DNA from 3 places in the Ideonella margarita genome. Region 3 is predicted to be linked to each of the others. Evidence: predicted binding sites of a transcription regulator. Region 3 holds the regulator's gene; each other region holds the start of a gene.
What was found. Region 3 encodes FNR, which switches genes on or off when oxygen is low (the NO sensors DNR and NnrR bind a similar motif). Its sites were predicted from a motif close to TTGATNNNNATCAA; they were not measured.
Positions count from the first base shown of each region.

Region 1: a site for FNR is predicted at 4,203-4,216, ahead of AACH00_RS14725 (hemerythrin domain-containing protein). Genes of this name have one in related genera too.
Region 2: a site for FNR is predicted at 2,902-2,915, ahead of AACH00_RS17840 (DUF2189 domain-containing protein). Genes of this name have one in related genera too.

Region 1 covers NZ_JBBUTI010000010.1:52,665-59,440, reverse strand. Annotated here, with positions in the region: gene xdhB (xanthine dehydrogenase molybdopterin binding subunit) at 1-1,564, shown strand, start outside; gene xdhC (xanthine dehydrogenase accessory protein XdhC) at 1,564-2,433, shown strand; gene AACH00_RS14735 (sulfite exporter TauE/SafE family protein) at 2,533-3,321, shown strand; gene AACH00_RS14730 (Crp/Fnr family transcriptional regulator) at 3,334-4,146, opposite strand; gene AACH00_RS14725 (hemerythrin domain-containing protein) at 4,259-4,831, shown strand; gene AACH00_RS14720 (sigma-54-dependent transcriptional regulator) at 4,853-6,211, opposite strand; gene AACH00_RS14715 (ATP-binding protein) at 6,208-6,776, opposite strand, start outside.
Region 2 covers NZ_JBBUTI010000014.1:99,190-105,965, reverse strand. Annotated here, with positions in the region: gene AACH00_RS17860 (acetyl-CoA C-acetyltransferase) at 1-289, shown strand, start outside; gene phbB (acetoacetyl-CoA reductase) at 391-1,128, shown strand; gene AACH00_RS17850 (YitT family protein) at 1,217-1,852, opposite strand; gene AACH00_RS17845 (DUF2788 domain-containing protein) at 1,849-2,067, opposite strand; gene AACH00_RS17840 (DUF2189 domain-containing protein) at 2,068-2,865, opposite strand; gene mnmH (tRNA 2-selenouridine(34) synthase MnmH) at 3,030-4,085, opposite strand; gene AACH00_RS17830 ([protein-PII] uridylyltransferase) at 4,082-6,700, opposite strand; gene map (type I methionyl aminopeptidase) at 6,710-6,776, opposite strand, start outside.
Region 3 covers NZ_JBBUTI010000004.1:439,422-446,197, forward strand. Annotated here, with positions in the region: gene ccoP (cytochrome-c oxidase, cbb3-type subunit III) at 1-179, shown strand, start outside; gene ccoG (cytochrome c oxidase accessory protein CcoG) at 194-1,657, shown strand; gene AACH00_RS07420 (nitrogen fixation protein FixH) at 1,677-1,949, shown strand; gene AACH00_RS07425 (hypothetical protein) at 1,967-2,254, shown strand; gene fnr (fumarate/nitrate reduction transcriptional regulator Fnr) at 2,334-3,077, opposite strand; gene hemN (oxygen-independent coproporphyrinogen III oxidase) at 3,251-4,660, shown strand; gene AACH00_RS07440 (sulfite exporter TauE/SafE family protein) at 4,663-5,364, shown strand; gene icd (NADP-dependent isocitrate dehydrogenase) at 5,469-6,722, shown strand.

The DNA of each region.
Region 1 (6,776 bases), on a different contig from region 3:
GGCATTGGCCGCCCGGCGCCTGGGTGTGCCGGTGAAGCTGCGCCTGGACCGCGACGACGACTTCCTCATCACCGGTCGGCGCCACGGCTTCGAGTTCGACTGGGCCGTGGGATTTGACGACGCCGGCCACCTGCTGGCGCTTGAGGTAAGCCTGCTGGGCGACGCCGGCCACAGCGCTGATTTGTCCGCGCCCGTGCTGACCCGCGCCATCTGCCACGTCGACAACGCCTACTGGCTGCCCGAGGTGTCGATGCACGGCTACCTGCCGCGCACCAACCGCCAGAGCAACACCGCCTTCCGCGGCTTCGGCGGCCCGCAAGGCGCGCTGATCACCGAGATCGTGATCGACCACGTCGCCCGCGCGCTGCAACTCGACACTCTCGCGGTTCGCCGCGCCAACTGGTACGGCACCCAAAGCCACAACACCACGCCCTATGGCCAGGTGGTGACCGACAACGTCATCGAGCCCCTGACGTATGAGCTGGCCAGCAGCAGCGACTACGCCCGGCGCCGCAGCGCCATCGCGCAGTTCAATGCCACCAGCCCGGTGCTGAAGAAGGGCCTGGCGCTGACGCCGGTGAAGTTCGGCATCTCGTTCAACGTGAACCACTTCAACCAGGCCGGCGCACTGGTGCATGTGTACCTCGACGGCTCGGTGCTGGTGAACCACGGCGGCACCGAAATGGGCCAGGGCCTGAACACCAAGGTGGCGCAGGTGGTGGCCCACGAGCTGGGTTTGCCCATGGCCCGGGTGCGCTGCAGCGCCACCGACACCAGCAAGGTGGCCAACACCTCGGCCACCGCCGCCTCCACCGGGGCCGACCTGAACGGCAAGGCCGCGCAGAACGCCGCCCGGCAGATCAAGGACCGGCTGGCGGCGCACCTGGCGGCGCAGTGGCAAGTGCCCGCGCAAGACCTGCGTTTTGAAGGCGGCCAGGTAGTGGCCCCAGACGGCCGGCAGATCGGCTTTGAGGCGTTGGTGTCGCAGGCCTATGTGGCCCGGGTGCAGCTGTGGAGCGACGGCTTTTACGCCACGCCCGGCCTGCACTGGGACCGCCAGACCCTCACCGGCCGGCCGTTTTATTACTTCGCCTACGGCGCGGCCTGCGCCGAGGTGTTGCTCGACACCCTGACCGGCGAATGGCAGCTGGCCCGGGCAGATTTGCTGCACGACGTGGGCCGGTCGCTCAACCCGGCCATCGACATCGGACAGATCGAAGGCGGCTTCGTGCAGGGCATGGGCTGGCTGACCACCGAAGAGCTGGTGTGGCACCCAACCAGCGGCAAGCTGCTGAGCCACGCGCCATCAACCTACAAGATCCCGACAGCGAACGACGTGCCGGCAGCCCTGCACACCCGGCTGTTCAACAACGCCAATGTGGAAGACAGCATCCACCGCAGCAAGGCCGTGGGCGAGCCCCCGCTGCTGCTGGGCTTTGCCGTGCTGCTGGCCCTGCGCGATGCGGTGGCCGCCTGCGGCCCGGCCGGCGCCCAGCCACCATTGAGCGCCCCCGCCACGCCCGAAGCGCTGCTGCGCGCCGTGGACGCCGTGCGCGCACCGTGATGCACAGCCTCATCGGCCATCGCAACGCCGACCGGGCCGGGCACCTGCAGGCGGCTGAGGCCACGCTGGCCGTGGCCCGCCACTGGGTGGCCACCGGTGAGCCGGCGATGCTGGTGCGGGTCGGCCAGACCAAGGGCTCGGTGCCGCGCGAAACCGGCACCTGCATGCTGGTGAGTGCGCAGCATGTGGCCGGCACCATCGGCGGTGGCCACCTGGAGCAGCAGGCCATCGCCCGTGCCCGAGAGCAGCTGGCGCGCGGGCACGACACCCACCCTTCCGCCTGGCCCGTGGCGCTCGGCCCGTCGCTGGGCCAGTGCTGTGGTGGCGCCCTGACACTGCACTTCGAGCCGCTGGACGACACCCGCCTGCGCAGCTGGACGGCACCGGCCCCGCGCTTCACGCTGCAGCTGCACGGTGCTGGCCATGTGGGCCGCGCGGTGGTGCAACTGCTCGGCCAGGTGCCCTGCCAGGTGGAATGGATCGATGAGCGCGAGAGCGAATTCCCCGCCGGCCCGCTGCCCGAACACATCCGTCGGGTGTGCGTGGAACCGGTTGAGGCCGAGGTGCCGCTGGCAGCGCCGGGCACCTTCTATCTGGTGCTGACCCACAACCACGACCTCGACCTGCGCCTGGCCCACGCCATCCTCAAGCGCCAGGACGCGGGTTGGTTCGGCCTGATCGGCTCAGCCACCAAGCGCGCCCGGTTTGAACACCGCCTGCAGGAGCGCGGCATCCCGGCCGATGCCCTGGCGCGCATGCATTGCCCGATCGGTTTGCCGGGCATCGACGGGAAGGAGCCGGGGGTGATCGCGGTGTCCGTCGTCGCCCAAATGCTGCAAGCGCATAAGTTAAGTCAAAAAATGTTTTAGGGGTGCAAATAGCGGGTCGCTTATGCGATTCTCGTTGCAGCGACAATGTTTCAGCCGCCCACTTCGGGCGGTTTTTGCTGTTTCCCCGGGAGTTACCTGATGCAGATGGATGGCCTGACCGCCCTCGCCGGCTTGATCGTCGGCGTGTTGGTGGGTGTGACCGGCGTTGGCGGTGGCTCCCTGATGACCCCGATCCTGGTGCTGATGTTCGGCTGGGCCCCCCAAACCGCGGTGGGCACCGACTTGCTGTATGCGGCCATCACCAAGGTGTTCGGCACCGCCGTGCACCACAACCACGGCACCGTGGACTGGCAAGTGGTGCGCCGGCTGGCGCTGGGCAGCCTGCCCGCCGCGGCCTTGACGCTGGCGTGGATGCACTACTCGGAAGCCGCCCGCGTGAAGGACGGTTTCATCATCAGCGCCGTGGGCGTGATGCTGCTGATCACCGCGCTGGGCATCTTCCTGAAGGACTGGCTGCACGGCCTGGGCAAGCACCTGCGCGTCACCAACACCGAGAAGTTCAAGCACCTGCAACCCCCGCTGACGGTGGTGACCGGCATGGTGTTGGGCGTGCTGGTCACGCTCACCTCCATCGGCGCCGGCGCCCTGGGCACCGTGCTGCTGCTGTACCTCTACCCGCTGCGGCTGAATGCCAGCAAGCTGGTCGGCACCGACCTGGCCCACGCCATTCCGCTGACGCTGATCGCAGGCCTGGGCCACCTGACGCTGGGCAACGTGAACTTCACGCTGCTGCTCAACCTGCTGATCGGCTCGGTGCCGGGCGTGTTGGTGGGCGCCGTCATCAGCACCCGCGCGCCGCTGGCCCTGATCCGCTACGCCATCGGCGCCGTGCTGGCGGCCGTGGCGCTGAAGATGCTCACCCTGTGAAGGCCTGAGGATTCAACCGTTCGCCAGGCGTTCCAGCGCCGGCACGTCCAGCACGTGCACGGTGTAGCCCGCCACCTGGATCACGCCCTGGCTGGTGAAGCTGCGCATCAGACGTGACAGCGTTTCCGGCGTGATCGCCAGCTGCGACGCGATGTCGCGCTTGCGCAGCGGCAACTGCACCATGGCCTGCGCCGCGCTGGGGCCGTCGGGCACACAGTGTTCACGCAGCCAGGCGGCCAGCCGGGCTGGTGCGTCCTTGTGCATCAGATCCTGGGTGCTGCCCGCCAGCAGGCGCACCTCGCGGGCCAGCGTCAGAATCAAGCGCCGGGCCAGGCCGTGCTGGCGCTCCAGCAGCACCTGCAGCACGTCACGCGGCAACTCCAGCACCGTGGCCGTACTCAGTGCGCGCGCATCCTGCGGCGGCGCTTCGCCCAGCCAGGCAGCAGCCACATCCAGCCAGGCCGGGCCGTGCAGGTGGCGCTCGGTTCTGAACGTACCCACGGATTGCCGAACGCCCAGCGCCACGTCGCCTTCGAGCACCGCCACCAGCGCGGTGGCGCGCTCACTGCGGCTGAACAAGGCGGTGCCGGGGCTGACGCGGCGGGCGCGGGCCAGCTCGTTCAGCGTGGCGCATTCGGCCGCCGTCACGGCGGGGCCGCCAAACAGGCCGCCCCAGCCCACGGCATCGGGCAGCAGCGGCGCCATCACCGCGTCGCCGGGCAGCGCGGTGATCAGCACCGCCCGCGACGATGCACGCAAGCGCGTCAGCGGGGCGCGTTCGGGCGGGGTTCCGGTGGCGGTGTGGAGGTGGGCAACTGGGTCCATGGTCGGCGGTCGGTCTCGTTGTGGGGGCACTGTTGCCCAGCACCGGCGCCGGTGTGTTGCGCCAGATCAAGACCGGCCGCAGGCTGGGCACCCGGCAGCGCCACAATCAGACATGGCTCAACTTCCGCTCCCTCGCAGCGCCTCGGCCCCAGCGCTGCACGCCGGCCCCGCCGCGGGCACCGAGGCCCCGTTCGAGTTGCTGGCCGCCTGCCACGAGCGCCTGCAGCGCAGCCTGGGGCTGCTGCAGCGGCTGCTCAACCATGTCGCCCAACTGCCGGGGCAGATGCCTGATGAGCAAGCCACCCGCGCCGCGGTGGATGTGATGCGCTACTTCGACGTGGCTGCGCCGCTGCACCATGAAGACGAAGAGCGCCACATCATTCCGGCCCTGCAGGCCAGCGATGACCCACAGCTGATGGCAGCGGCGCAGCAGATGCTGGCCGATCACGCGCAGTTCCGGGCGGTGTGGCTCACGCTGCGAGCCGGGCTGGCCGACTTGGCTGCGAGCCGTTCACCGGCCGGGATGGCGGCATTGATGGCAACGAGCGACGCGTTCATCACGCTGCACCACAGCCACCTGGGCCTGGAAGACGGGCTGGTGTTTCCAGCCGCTCAAACCCGGCTGACGGCCGCAGAGCTGGCGGTGATGAGCACCGACATGGGCCGGCGCCGCGGCCTGGGCTGAGCACCGGCCGTCAGCGCGGCCTCAAGCCTCTCCGTCAGCGCCGCCGTTGTTCAGGCCGTGCTTGCGGATCTTGTCGTTCAGCGTGGTCTTGGGAATGCGCAGGGCCTGGGCGCTGCGGGCGATGTTGCCGCCCTGACGCCGCAACTCTTCGCGGATCAGGCTGCGCTCGAAGTCGTCCACCGTTTCGGCCAATGACAAGCCAGCCGGCGCGGGGGCTGCGGCCACCGCATCACCCAGCACATCGTTGCGCACGCCCAGCACCAGGCAGTCGGCCACGTTGCGCAGCTCGCGCACATTGCCGGGCCAGTGGTGGGTCATCAAGGCGCGCAGCTGCATGGTGGACACGGTGGGTTGCGGCAGGCCGTAGCGGCTGGCGGCCAGCAGCAGGAAGTGCTCGAGCAGCATCGGAATGTCTTCGCGGCGCTCACGCAGCGGCGGCAAGTCAATCGTCACCACGTTGAGGCGGTAATACAGGTCGCTGCGGAAGGTGTTCTGGTGTGCGCGCTGCAGCAGGTCGTCCTTGGTGGCGGCCACCACGCGGCAATCCACCGGCACACGCTGGTTCGAGCCCAGGCGCTCGATGACCCGGTCCTGCAGCACCCGCAGCAGCTTCACCTGCACGCCCATCGGCATGCTTTCCACTTCATCCAGGAACAGCGTGCCACCGTGGGCGTGTTCAATCTTGCCGATGCGGCGCTTCTGCGCGCCGGTGAAGGCGCCGGCCTCGTGGCCGAAAAGTTCGCTGTCGAGCAGGTTGTCGGGCAGGCCGCCGCAGTTCAGCGCCACCAGCGGCGCCTGGCGCCGGCCCGACAGCTCATGCAGCGCCTGCGCCACCACTTCCTTGCCAGTGCCGGTTTCACCGCGAATCAACACGTCGACCGACGACGACGCCACCCGGCTCACCAGCTGCCGCACCGCTTCCATCTGCGGCGAGCGCCCGACCAGCTTGCCGGCCACGCCTTCCTTCAGCGCCAGGGCCTGGCGCAGGCTGGCCACTTCCAGCGTCAGGCCGCGCTTTTCCATGGCCCGGCGCACCACTTCCACCAGCACCTCTGGCGAAAACGGCTTGGGGATGAAGTCATAGGCGCCGCTGCGCATGGCTTCCACGGCCAGCGTCACGTCGCCGTGGCCGGTGATCATGATGACCGGCAGGTCGGGGTCGAGCTCCTGGCAGCGGCGCACCAGCGACAGGCCGTCCGCCTTGGGCAGGCGCATGTCGGTCACCACCACACCGGCAAAGCCCGGCGTGATGAGCTTCAGGGCGGCCTCGGCCGATTCAACGGCATCCACCCGCAGGCCAGACAGCTGCAGCGCCTGCACGCAACCCAGCTGCATGTGCAGGTCGTCTTCCACCAGCAGCACGGACAACTCGAGACTCATGATGGGGTGTGTTCCTGTGGGTCTTGCGATCGAGGCGCGGCGGGCAGGCGCAGCACGAAGCAGGCGCCGCCTTCCGGTGCATTGCGGGCGTCCAGCTCACCGCCGGCTTCGCGGGCGATGTCGCGTGAAATGGCCAGGCCCAGGCCCAGGCCAACACCCGCTTCCTTGGTGCTGAAGAAGGGCTCGAACAAGCGCTCGAGCACGTCGGTGGCGAGGCCGGGGCCGGTGTCGCGCACGGTGATCACCACGCGCGGGGCAGCGGTTTCATCGGCGGTTTCATCGCCGGGTTCGGGCAGGTCGGGTCCGGCGTTCAAATGCAGCTCGCGCGGATGGCCTTCAGGCAGGGCGGCCATGGCATCGGCGGCATTGCCAATGAGGTTGATCAACACCTGCTCCAACCGGTTCGGGTCACACCAGGCCAGCGTCTGGCCGGGCTGCAGGTGGTTGTGCACCTGCACGCCGCCCTTGCGCAGGCGCTGGTCATACAGGAACAGCGCATTGCCCATGGCCACGGCGGTGTCGGTGCTGGCCGGTTGCGCGGCCGACTTGCGGGCGAAACCCTTGA
Region 2 (6,776 bases), on a different contig from region 3:
CCGCAAGGCGCTGGAGCGCGCTGGCTGGAAGGCCGCCGATCTGGACCTGCTGGAAATCAACGAAGCCTTCGCAGCGCAGGCTTGCGCCGTGCACAAGGAAATGGGCTGGGACATGTCCAAGGTCAATGTGAACGGTGGCGCCATCGCCATCGGTCACCCGATCGGCGCGTCTGGCTGCCGCATCCTGGTGACGCTGCTGCACGAGATGCTGCGCCGCGATGCCAAGAAGGGCATCGCCTCGCTGTGCATCGGCGGCGGCATGGGCGTGGCCCTGACGGTCGAGCGCTGAAGCGCGACAACATCAACGGGTAAGCACGGACTTCCCGCATGCGGGCCAGGCGCCATAGTGTGTCTGGCCGGCTCAATGGATCTGGTTAGAGGAGCATGAAGATGACGAAGAAAGTTGCATACGTGACGGGTGGCATGGGTGGTATCGGAACCGCCATCTGCCAACGCCTGGCCAAGGAAGGCTTCACCGTGGTGGCCGGTTGTGGCCCGAGCCGCGATTACACGAAGTGGCTCGATGAGCAGAAGGCCCTGGGCTATGAGTTCCACGCCTCCGTGGGCAACGTGGCGGATTGGGAATCGACCGTGGCCGCCTTCGCGAAGTCGAAGGAAGAGCACGGCCCGATCGATGTGCTGGTGAACAACGCCGGCATCACCAAGGACCGCATGTTCCTGAAGATGACGCCGGACGACTGGCACGCGGTCATCGACACCAACCTGAACTCGATGTTCAACGTCACCAAGCAAGTGGTGCCGGACATGGTCGAGCGCGGTTTTGGCCGGATCATCCAGATCTCGTCGGTGAACGGTGAAAAGGGCCAGGCGGGCCAGACGAACTACTCGGCTGCCAAGGCCGGCATGCACGGCTTCACGATGGCCCTGGCCCAGGAAATGGCCGCCAAGGGCGTGACCGTGAACACCGTCAGCCCGGGCTACATCGGCACCGACATGGTCCGCGCCATCAAGCCGGAAGTGCTGGAGAAGATCGTTGCCACCATTCCCGTGAAGCGTCTGGGCACGCCTGAGGAAATCGGCTCGGTGGTGGCCTGGCTGGCCGGCCCGGATTCGGGCTTCACCACGGGTGCAGACTTTTCCTGCAACGGTGGTTTGCACATGGGCTGACGCCGCAAGGCTTCAACCAAAAGCGAAGCGGCCCTCGGGCCGCTTTTTTCATGGGCAAACAAAACGCGTAAGAACACGTCCGAGCACGTCAGAACGCGATGTAGCGGCCCGGCTTGTGGTTCACGGCCAGCGCCACGTTCATGGCCACCGCAGCCAGCACCGACAGCGCCAGTCGCTGCGCATCAACCCACGGCCAGGCCGCCAGCAAGATCAGCGCGTCCAGCGCCATCTGCACCACGCCAGCGCGCCAGCCAAAGCGGTCCTGCAGCCACAGCACCAGCATGTTGAGGCCACCCAGGCTGGCCTTGTGGCGGAACAAGATGATGAAGCCGGTGCCGATGAGCAGGCCGCCTACCAGTGCCGCGAACACCGGGTGAATGGCCTGCAGGCTGATCCACTGCGGCAGCGTTTCGCTGAGCAGGGCCAAGAGGCTCACGGCCGTCAATGTCTTCACCGTGAAACGCAGCCCCATGCGTTTCCACGCCAGCCAGTAAAACGGCAGGTTGATGGCAAAAAAGACCGGACCGAAGGCCCAGCCGCTGGCGAACTTCACGAGCAGCGCCAGGCCCACGGTGCCACCCGTCATCAAGCCGACGTGCCGGAACATCAAAAGGCCCAGGCTGACGAACAAGGTGCCGATGAGCAGGGCCTGGGCGTCGTCGTACCAGGCGTGGCGCTGCACGGGCGAAGACGCGCCCTCAGCCGCAGGTGCGCCTGAGCTCATTCGACGATGCCGGCCATGAAGAACTTGATCAGACCTTTGGCCGCAAAGCCCAGCAGGCCAACACCCAGGCCCAGCAACAGCACGAAGGTGCCGAACCGGCCGGCGCGAGACTCACGGGCCAACTGCAGGATGATGAACACCATGTACAGCATGAAGGCCGAGACCCCGAAGGTCAGGCCGAACCACGCGATCTGTTCTTCGGAATATCCGAACATTCAATTGCGCTCCGACAGCCCGGAGGTGTCCACGACGTCGCGATAGGCGTGCCAGCTGGCATGGGCCAGCCAGGGCACAACGATGATCAGGCCGAACAGCATCGAGGCCATGCCCAGGCCGGTCAGCAACAGCAGCAGGGCCGCCCAGAAAGCCATGGGCACCGGATGTTCCATCACCACGCGCCAGCTGGTGAACACGGCCCCCAGCACGCCGACATGGCGGTCGAGCAGCAGCGGGATGGCCACCACGCTGGAAGCGAATACGGGTGCGGCGAGCAGGGCACCCAAGGCCAGCCAGATCTCGAACAAGTGCCCGGTGGGCGCCAGCACCACATGGCGCAGGAAATCAACCGGCGTCTGGATGCGGACGGGTGCAAAGCCGGTGATGAGCGAGGCGGACGTGAGCACCCAGCCCAGGCCCGCGAAAGCGAGCAACAGGCCAAACACCACAAGGCGACCGTCATTCGGCTGCCAGGCCTTCATGGCCGTCTGCAGCGTGGGCTTCTCGCCTTTTTCGAGGCTGCGGCTGACGGCGTACAGCCCCGTGGCCAGAATGGGGGCCACCAGCAGGAATGCAGAGAACGCGCCGACCAGCAGCCAGAACTGGTGCCTGGCCCAGGCCGTGAGCAAACCGCCGATGCCGGCCAGCACCAAGCCGTGCAACAGGCCGGGCACGGGGCAGTTCATCAGGTCTGACCACCCGCGCGCGAGCCAGCCCAGCGGGCGCAACGCCGGAATGCGGCGTACGCCAAAGCTGCGGGATTCTTGCAAGGCCTTCTCGGCCAGACGGTTCGACATGGGACGCTATCCTGACAGGGACGGGTGGCTCGTCGCTTGACAAACAGCAAGCACGAACACGTTTGCACATGATGCCGCGACTGCGCCGGCAACGGTGAAGCGGTGTTGATTCACTGCATGCACCGCCCGGCTGCGCGTTGGCCCTCGGCTGGCTCCGGGTGGGCTCAGCCCAGCAAGGCAGTGGCTGCGGCCAGCATGCTGGCAGAGCGGCCGTCAACCAGTTCCAACTCGCGGCGCAGGCAGGTCGCGCGGAAGTTCCCTTGGGTCGACTTGTCGTAGAGCGGGTCGTAGTGCCGCCCAAGCAGCGTGTGCAGCAGGGGGTGCCAGTCGCCGCGCTGGGCCTGGCCCTGCCACTCACCCACCAGCTCGCGGCCACGCAGCTCGATCAATGCATCCAGGCGCTGGCAAAAGCCGGCCACGTCTTCGGTGCACTCTGGATACTCTTCCAGCAGCAACTCCACCCGGCCGGGCAAGGGCATGCTGACCTCGATCAGCGTGGCCGGATTGCGCATCGACTGCAGCAAGGCCTCAGGCACCTGACGCTGGCCGATCTTGCGGCTTTCGCTTTCAACGAACACCGGACGTGTCGGGTCCAGCTGCTTCAACGCACCCCACACCAGGGACTCAAAGCGCTTCTGGCTGGGTTGGGGCTGGTTGGGCAGTCCGCCCAGCACCGAACCACGGTGGGCGGCCAGTGCTTCCAGGTCCAGCGTCTGGGCGCCCGCATCACGCAGCGCATGCAGCAGACGCGTCTTGCCACTGCCGGTGCGGCCGGAAATCACCTGCCAGGTGAACTGCCCCGGCAGCGTGGTCAGCTCATCGCGCACGCAGGCCCGGAAGCCCTTGTAGCCGCCGGCCAGTTGCCGGGTGCGAAAACCCACCTGCGCCAGCACCAGGCTCAGGCTGCCCGAGCGTTGGCCACCGCGCCAGCACACCACCAGCGGTCGCCAGTCTTTCGGCTTGTCAGCCACCCATTGATCGAGGATGTCGGCGATGCGGCGCGACACCAACGCGCCCCCCACCTTGCGCGCCTCGAAGGTGGACACCTGTTTGTAGATCGTGCCCACGCGGGCGCGCTCCAGGTCGTCCAGCACCGGCCAGTTGACCGAGCCCGGCAAGTGGTCCTCCGCAAACTCCGAGGGCGAACGCACGTCGATCACCGTGTCGAACGCGCTGGGGTCGGCCAGCCATTCGGCGGCATTCACCGTGCTGAAGCTCATGGCGCAGCGCCGATCGCATCCAGCAATTCCGACTCCATCTGCAACTGCAACTTGGGCTGCTGCAGGGCCGAGCCGCTCACCAGGAACGTGTCTTCCACCCGCTCACCCAGCGTGGACACCTTGGCCAGTTGCAGGCTGATGCCGTGCGCGCCCAGCACCCGGGCGATGGCGTACAGCAGGCCGGAGCGGTCGCTGGCACTGACCGACAGCAGCCAGCGTTGGCCGCGTTCGTCAGGCCGCAACAACACGCGCGGCTTGACCGGGAACGAGCGCACGCGGCGCGACACACGGCCGCGACCCGGCGCCGGCAGCGGGCCGTCGCTCGACAAGGCGAGGATGGCTTGGGTTTCGACCAGCGAGATCATGTCGCGGTAGGCTGAGGCCCCATGGCCTTCGGCCGCCGGGCTCACCACCTGGAAGGTGTCGAGCGCAAAGCCCGCGCGCGTGGTGTGAACCTTGGCGTCCTGAATGGAGAAACCGGCGCCGTCGAAGTAGCCGCAGATGCGGGCGAACAGGTCAGGGCGGTCGGGCGAAAACACCAGCACCTGCAGGCCGTCGCCGATGGGCGATGGACGCGCCCGGACGATGGGCACCGCCGTTTCCAGATGGCGCCACAGGGCCCGTGCATGCCAGGCGATTTCGGTGGCGTCGTGCCGCGCGAAATAGCTCAGCTCCAGCGTCTTCCACAGCGGTTGCTCGGTGCCCGGCAAGGCGCTGTGCAGGGCCAGGATCTGCTGGGCTTCCTGCTTGCGCGCCTCGATCTCGGTCTCGGCATTGGGCTCAGCGCCGCCAAGTGCGCGCAGCGTCAGGCGGAAGAGGTCTTCCAGCAGCTTGCTCTTCCAGGCGTTCCACACCTTGGGGCTGGTGCCGCGGATGTCCGCCACCGTCAGCAGGTAGAGCGCGGTCAGGTTGCGGGCGGTGCCCACGCGCTGGGCGAAGTGGCGGATGACGTCGGGGTCAGACAGGTCTTCCTTCTGCGCGACCTGGCTCATCGTCAGGTGGTGTCGCACCAGGAATTCGACCAGCTGGGTTTCGTCCTTGGCCAGGCCGTGGTCGCGGCAGAAACGCCGTACTTCCACGCCGCCGAGCTCGGAGTGATCTCCGCCCCGGCCCTTGGCCACGTCATGGAAGAGCGCGGCGATGTAGAGCAGCCAGGGCTTCTCGAAACCGGCGGCCAGCTGCGAGCAGAACGCGTATTCGTGCGTGTGCTCGGGGATGAAGAAGCGGCGCACATTGCGCAGCACCATCAGGATGTGCTGGTCCACCGTGTAGACGTGGAACAGGTCATGCTGCATGCGCCCGACGATGCGGCGGAACACCCACAGGTAGCGACCCAGCACCGAGGTCTGGTTCATCAGGCGGAAGGCGTGCGTCTGGCCTTCGGGCTGTCGCAGGATGTCCATGAACAGGTCCCGGTTCACCGGGTCACGCCGGAAGGCGCCGTCCATCACGTTGCGGGCGTTGTAGAGCGCCCGCAGGGTGCGCGCCGAGAAACCCTTGATGCCCGGCGTCTGCTGATAAATCAGAAAGCTTTCGAGGATGGCGTGCGGGTTCTCGGTGTAGAGGTCGTCGTGCGACACCTCCAGCATGCCGGCACGGTCCAGGAAGCGGGCATTGATCGGACGCATCGGCACGGTTTCCGTGCGGTTGATGCGTTCCTCGATGTTCAACACCAGGATCTGGTTGAGCTGGGTGACGGCCTTCGCTGCCCAGTAGTAGCGGTGCATCAGCACCTCGGAGGCACGCTCGGACTTGCTGCCCTGGTAGCCAAAACTCTCGGCCACGGCGGTCTGCAGGTCAAATACCAGCCGGTCTTCTCGCCGACCGGCCACCTGATGCAGGCGGCAGCGGATGACCTTCAGCACGCCTTCATGGCGTTGCAACTGCTTCACCTCGAACGGCGTGATCAGGCCCTTGCTGGCCAGCTCGCCCCAGGTCTTGCCCAGGCCGGCGGCGCGGGCCACCCACATCACCACCTGCAGGTCACGCAGGCCGCCGGGGCTTTCCTTGCAATTCGGCTCCAGCGAGTAGGGCGTGTCCTCGTACTTCACATGGCGCTGGCGCAATTCCAGCATCTTGGCCTGCAGGAACGCCGGGGCGTCCATCGCCTCGGTGTTGGCATGGCGGAAGGTGTTGAACAGGCGCCGGCTGCCGCACAGAAAGCGGCTTTCCAGCAGCGAGGTCTGCACCGTCACGTCCTTGCGGGCCTCGGCGATGCAGTCTTCCACCGTGCGCACGGATGAGCCGATCTCCAGCCCGATGTCCCAGCAACCGGTGATGAAGCCCGACACCGCGCTGCGCAGCTCGTCGCTGTCGGCCTGGCCCGGAGGCAGCAGCACCAGCACGTCCACATCCGAGTAGGGGAAGAGCTCCCCGCGCCCGTAGCCGCCCACGGCGAGCAGGGCAGCGCCGGTCGGCAGCCCGGACTGCGCCCAGAGGCTGGCCAGCATGCCGTCGACATGCCGGGCCAGTGAGCGCATCAGGCGGGTGGCGCTGGTGGCCGTGGCCCGGGTGTCGCGGAACTGGTCCAGCAGCTTGGTCTTGCCGTCGCGGAATTGCTGGCGCAACTCGGCCAGGTTCAAGGGGGCGGCGGCGGGTGCGGGTACTGCGGGCATCCGTGGAGCTCAGGCCGTCATGAAGGCGGGCAGGGCCGGGCTGCCTTCGGAGACGGTCAGCACCTCGTAGCCGGTT
Region 3 (6,776 bases):
ACCTGACCGACAAGGTCTGGCTGCACGGCTGGGGTGAACCCGCCATCGTGGCCATGGTCAACAACGGCAAGACCAACGTGATGCCGCCGCAAGGCCACCGCTTCACGCCGGAGCAGCTGAAGGTGCTGACCGCCTATGTCTGGAACCTGAGCCAGGCCACCAAGGTCGCTGCGCAGTGATCTGATGAATCTGTATGAGTGAGACCACGCCTGCATCCAACGCCGCCGCCGTCACTGACGACGCGGACAAGTCCGGGACCGTGGTCTCGCTCTATCAGAAACAGAAGAAGATCTACGCGCGTGCCGTCACCGGCCTGTTCGCCACCTGGCGATGGGCCCTGGTGTGGATCACCCAACTGGTGTTCTACGGCCTGCCTTGGCTGGTCTGGAACGACCGCCAGGCCGTGCTGTTTGACCTGGCTTCGCGCCGGTTCTACATCTTCGGTCTGGTGCTCTACCCGCAAGACCTGATCTACCTGTCGGGTCTGCTGATGATCTCGGCGTACGCGCTGTTCCTGTTCACGGCCGTGGCAGGGCGCCTGTGGTGCGGCTTCGCCTGCCCGCAGACGGTGTACACCGAGATCTACATGTGGTTCGAGCAGCGCATCGAGGGCGACCGCGCCCAGCGCATGCGCCTCGACGAAGGCCCGTGGACGCTGGAGAAGCTCTGGCGCAAGACGGCCAAGCAATCGGTCTGGATCCTGTTCGGCCTCTGGACCGGTTTCACCTTCGTTGGCTACTTCACGCCCATCAAGACGCTGGCCGCCGAGGCGATGACGCTCGGCTTCGGGCCGTGGGAATGGTTCTGGGTGCTGTTCTACGGCTTTGCCACCTACGGCAACGCCGGCTACATGCGTGAGCAGGTCTGCAAGTACATGTGCCCGTACGCGCGCTTCCAGAGCGTGATGTTCGACCACGACACCCTGATCATCAGCTACGACAGCGAGCGGGGCGACCCGCGTGGCCCGCGCTCCAAGAAGGCTGACCCGGCGCAACTGGGTCTGGGTTCGTGCATCGACTGCGGCCTGTGCGTGCAGGTCTGCCCGACCGGCATCGACATCCGCAAGGGCCTGCAGTACGAGTGCATCGGCTGTGCCGCCTGCATTGACGTGTGCGACGGCATCATGGACAAGATGGGTTATCAACCCGGCCTGATCCGTTACGCCACCCAGAACAGCCTGTCCCAGCATCTCGACAAACAGCAGATCCTCAAGCGGGTGCTGCGCCCGCGGGTGCTGATCTACACGGCCATCCTCGCCATCATCTGCGGTGCCTTCGTGGCCAGCATTGCGCTGCGTGATCCTTTCCGCGTGGACGTGGTGCGTGACCGCGCCTCGCTGGCCAGGCAGGTGGAGGATGGGCGCATCGAGAACGTTTACCGCCTGCAGATCATGAACGCCGCCGAGCGCGTGCAGCACTACCGCATCCATGTCGACGGCTTGACCGGCATCAAGCTGGTGGGTGTGCCTGAGGTGGTGGAGGTCTTGCCGGCCGAGGCGCGGTGGATCACGGTGTCGGTGCAGGTGCCGTATGAATCGAGCCAGCAGGCCGGCGCCGGTGCCCACCCGATCCATTTCCAGATCGAACGTGTGCCAGGGGAGGGGGCGCCATCCGCCATCACCCTGAGCGAAAAATCAACCTTCATCGTGCCGCGCTGAGCGGACGCAGGAACACAGCATGTCGACCTCCGAGATTTCCCCTGTTGCAAGCCCTGCTGCGCCGGCCCAAAGTGGCAAGGCGTGGTTCCGCCATCCGATGATGTGGCTGGTGGTGGGCGGGCCCGTGGTGGTGGTGTGTGCCAGCCTGACCACGGCGGTCATCGCAGTGCGCGGGGCTGACCCGGTACTGGACCGCGACGACCCGAGCGTCACCGTCAACATCAAGGACGGTGCCGACGGCAACACACCCGCCATGCAGGCCCGCAACCACGCCGCTACGCCCAAGCCCTAGTCCTTCAGGAGAACACCATGAGCACCCCGAAGACACCGTTCAGCGTCCGCACCGTCGGCATCCTCTGGCCGGCTTTCCTGATGGCAGGGGTGCTTGAAATGCTGGTGTTCTCGGTGGTTGATCCGGGCACGCTGATGTGGTTTGGCGGTGCTGCCATCGAGTGGTCGCCGAAGGCCGTCTACAGCGTCTCGTTCTTCGTCTTCTGGGCCGTGATCGCCACCTCAGGGGCCTTGTCGCAGTTGCTGCTGACCATGCCCGCTGACCACTTCGACGAGCCGCTGACCGGCCCCGGGCACAGCGCCTGAGCTGAAACAAAAAAGGGCCGCTCGATGCGGCCCTTGTTCATGGTGGGTTGGCTCCGATGGAGCCCACCGGAATCCGCGTTCAGCAGGCGCCGCCAGCCCCGTTCACCAGTTGCTGCAGGCCAGCCTGGTCGACGATGCGGATCTGGCGCTGCTTCACCTCCAGCAGGCCCTCTTCCTGGAACTTCGAGAACGTGCGGCTTACCGTTTCGAGCTTGAGGCCCAGGTAGCTGCCGATTTCCTCGCGCGTCATCCGCAGGATCAATGAAGAGGCCGAGAACCCCCGGGCCTGCAGCCGCTGCGTCAGGTTCAGCAGGAAGGCAGCCAGTCGTTCCTCGGCGCGCATGCTGCCCAGCAGCAGCATCACGCCGTGGTCGCGAACGATCTCGCGGCTCATGATCTTGTGGAACTGGTGCTGCAGGTCGGTGAACTCGCGCGACAGCTCTTCCAGCTGGCTGTACGGAATCACGCACACCTGGGAGTCTTCCAGTGCCACTGCGTCGCAGGAGTGGCGGTCATTGCTGATGCCGTCCAGGCCCAGCAACTCGCCCGCCATCTGGAAGCCGGTGACCTGGTCGCGCCCGTCTTCGGACGACACGCAGGTCTTGAAGAAGCCGGTGCGCACGGCGTAGAGAGACTGGAACTCGTCGCCCGAGCGGAAGAGGGTGTCGCCGCGCGCCACGGTGCGGCGGTTGGCCACCAGGCTGTCGAGCTTCTCCAGGTCGGGGCTGGCCAGCCCGACGGGCAGGCACAGTTCACGCAAGTTGCAGCTGGAGCAGGCGACCTTGAAGGCGTCGGCCTTCACGCGCTGGGTGTCGGTGGTCATGGCTTTCATTATGGCGTGCGCGGCCTCAGGGGCCGAAGGGCATGACAGGTCGTGCGGGGAGCAGGTGGGCAGCATGATCTTCCTCAATCGATGCGCCATTCTTGGACGGGCGCCGCGCCGCACCCTTGAGCCAGATCAAGGCCGCTGCAGTGTGCTTTGGCACCATCACGGCCATGGCAAATCACATCCTTGAAGCGGCCACGCCGCTGCCAGTGGACCTGCTGCAACGTTTCGACGTGCCGGGCCCGCGCTACACCTCTTACCCGACCGCTGATCGCTTCGTGGAGGCGTTTGGTCCGGCCGATTACCTGGGCGCTCTGCACCAGCGGGCCGAGGGCGCCATGGTGGGCGGCAAGAAGCCGCTGTCCATCTATGTGCACATCCCGTTCTGCGAATCGGTGTGCTACTACTGCGCCTGCAACAAGGTGATCACCAAACACCATGAGCGCGCCACCGAATACCTCGATGTGCTGGAGGCCGAAGTGGCCCTGCATGCACAGGCGCTGGGCGGCGTGCAGAACGTGTCGCAGCTGCACTTCGGTGGTGGCTCGCCCACCTTCCTGAGTGACGCCGAGCTCAGCCGGGTGATGGCGTTCCTGCAGAAGAGCTTCCGGCTCGCCCCGGGGGCCGAGGTGTCGATCGAGGTCGACCCGCGCACCGCTGACCCGCAACGCCTGGCGCACCTGCGGCAGCTCGGCTTCAATCGCTTGAGTTTCGGCGTGCAGGACCTGGACCCCGAGGTGCAGAAGGCCGTGCACCGGGTGCAGTCGCCCGAGAGCATCCAGAGCCTGATGGTGTGCGCCCGCGAACTGGGGTTCGAGTCGATCAATGTCGATCTGATCTACGGCCTGCCGAAGCAGACGCCCGAGACCTTCGCCCGCACCATCAACCAGATCGGCGAGTGGCGGCCTGACCGCATCGCGCTGTATGCCTATGCGCATCTGCCCTCGCGCTTCAAGCCGCAGCGGCGCATTGATGGCAGCCAGCTGCCGCCCCCTGAGCACCGCATCAGCATGCTGTCGGGCGCCATCGGTGGCTTCCTGGGCCACGGCTACACCTACATCGGCATGGACCACTTTGCGCTGTCCACCGATTCACTGGCGGCGGCCAAGCGGCAAGGGCGGCTGCATCGCAACTTCCAGGGCTACAGCACGCAGCCTGATTGCGATCTGATCGGGCTGGGCGTGTCGTCGATCGGCCGCATGGGCGCCACCTACAGCCAGAACGCGAAGACGCTGCCCGAGTATTACGACGCCATCCGCCAAGGCCAGTTTGCCGTGGTGCGCGGCTTGGCATTGACGCGTGATGACCTGCTTCGCCGTGCCGTGATCATGGCGCTGATGTGCCAGGGTCGGCTGGAGTTCGAATCGATCGAGCTGGCGCACCTGATCAGCTTCAACGAGTACTTCCGCAATGAGCTCTCGCAGCTGCAGCCGTACGTTGACATGGGTCTGGTGACGGTGACTCCGGGCGCTATCCAGATCACGGCAGCGGGGTGGTTCTTCGTGCGCGCCATCGCCATGTGCTTTGACCGGCATTTGCAGGCCGACCGTGTTCGGGAGCGTTTTTCGCGCATCATCTGAGGGTGAACTTCGCTTTGCTTTTGAGCGCCCTGTTGATGGGCTTGGCTGGCTCCGTGCATTGCGTGGCCATGTGCAGTGGCCCCAGCGCGGCGGCCGTGGCGGCTTGCGGCAGCGGGCGCCCGGCGGGTGCCTGGGCGGGCTTTCACCTCGGGCGCTTGCTGGGGTACACGGCTGCAGGTGCCGTGGTGGCTTCCAGCGTGAGTGCGCTGGCCTGGCTGGGCGCCTGGACACCCGCGCTGCGCCCACTCTGGACGCTGGCTCATCTGGCAGCCCTGGCGCTGGGGCTGTGGCTGTTGTGGCAGGGGCGACAACCGGAATGGCTGGAATCGCTGGGCCGGCAAACGCCGCGCGCCAGCGGGCAGGGCGGCTGGCAACGCATGAACGGCCCGACCCGCGCCACCGCGGTGGGCGCCGTCTGGTGGGCATGGCCCTGCGGCCTGCTGCAATCGGCCTTGATGGTGGCGGCTCTGGCCAATGGGCCCTGGGGCGGCGCGGCCGTCATGGCCGTCTTTGCGCTGGCCTCATCGATCGCGCTGGGGTTGGCGCCGGCCTTGTGGCTGCGCCTGGGCGGACGCGGCCGGCAACTGGACGCGCGCATCGTCAGCCTGGCGGTGCGTGTTTCCGGCGCTGCGCTGGCGGGGGCTTCGGCCTGGGCGCTCGGGCATGGCCTGTGGGTCAAGCTGATCGACTATTGCCTGAGCTGACCCGGGTGCTTGAGCGGTGAGTCACGCCTCAGTTGCACTCCCACGCTGAACTAGAATTTCTGCTTCGGCGAACCGCGTCAGACAGACGCTTGGAGTCCTACTGCATGTACCAGCACATCGATGTGCCCGAAGGTGGTCAACCGATCACCGCCAACGCTGACTTTTCGCTCAACGTTCCGGCCCGTCCCATCATTCCGTACATCGAGGGCGACGGCGTGGGTGTGGATGTCACGCCGGTCATGATCAAGGTGGTGGATGCCGCGGTCGCCAAGGCTTATCGCGGTGAGCGGCAGATCCAGTGGATGGAGGTGTTTGCCGGCGAGAAAGCCACGCGCCTCTACGGACCCGACGTCTGGTTGCCTGACGAGACCGTGCAGGTGCTGCGCAACTACCTCGTGTCCATCAAGGGGCCGCTGACCACGCCGGTGGGCGGCGGCATCCGCTCACTCAATGTCACGCTGCGCCAGGAGCTGGATCTGTACGTGTGCCTGCGGCCGGTGCAGTATTTCAAGGGTGTGCCTTCGCCCCTGAAGGAGCCCGAGAAGACCAACATGGTGATCTTCCGCGAGAACTCGGAAGACATCTACGCGGGCATCGAGTACGCCGCGGGCAGTGAGCAGGCCCGCAAGCTGATCGCTTTCCTGCAGAACGAGCTGGGCTCCAACAAGATCCGCTTCCCGGACACGTCGGGCATCGGCATCAAGCCGGTGTCGCGCGAAGGCACCGAGCGCCTGGTGCGCAAGGCCATCCAGTACGCCATCGACCATGACAAGCCGAACGTGACGATCGTCCACAAGGGCAACATCATGAAGTTCACGGAAGGCAGCTTCCGGGACTGGGGCTATGCGCTGGCCGCGCGTGAGTTCGGCGCCGAGCCGATCGACGGCGGGCCGTGGATGCGCCTGAATCATCCGCGCACCGGCAAGGACATCGTGATCAAGGACGCGATCACCGATGCGTTCCTGCAGCAGATCCTGATGCGGCCGGCGGAGTACTCGGTGGTGGCCACGCTGAACCTGAATGGCGACTACCTCTCGGATGCACTGGCAGCGCAGGTCGGCGGCATCGGCATCGCGCCCGGTGCCAACATGTCGGATTCAGTGGCCTGTTTCGAGTCGACCCACGGCACCGCGCCGCGCTATGCTGGCAAGGACTATGTCAACCCGGGCTCCAGCATCCTGTCAGCCGAGATGATGTTGCGCCACATGGGCTGGACCGAAGCCGCTGACTTGATCCTCCGTTCGCTGGAGGCCGCCATCGAAACCAAGCGTGTCACCTATGACTTCGCCCGCCTGATGGATGGGGCGGTGCAGGTGTCGTGCTCCGGGTTCGGGCAGGTGATGGTCGACCAGATGTGAGGCTTGATGTGGGGCCAGCGCTTGCGTGCTGATGCGCAAGACAAAAGGCAAAGG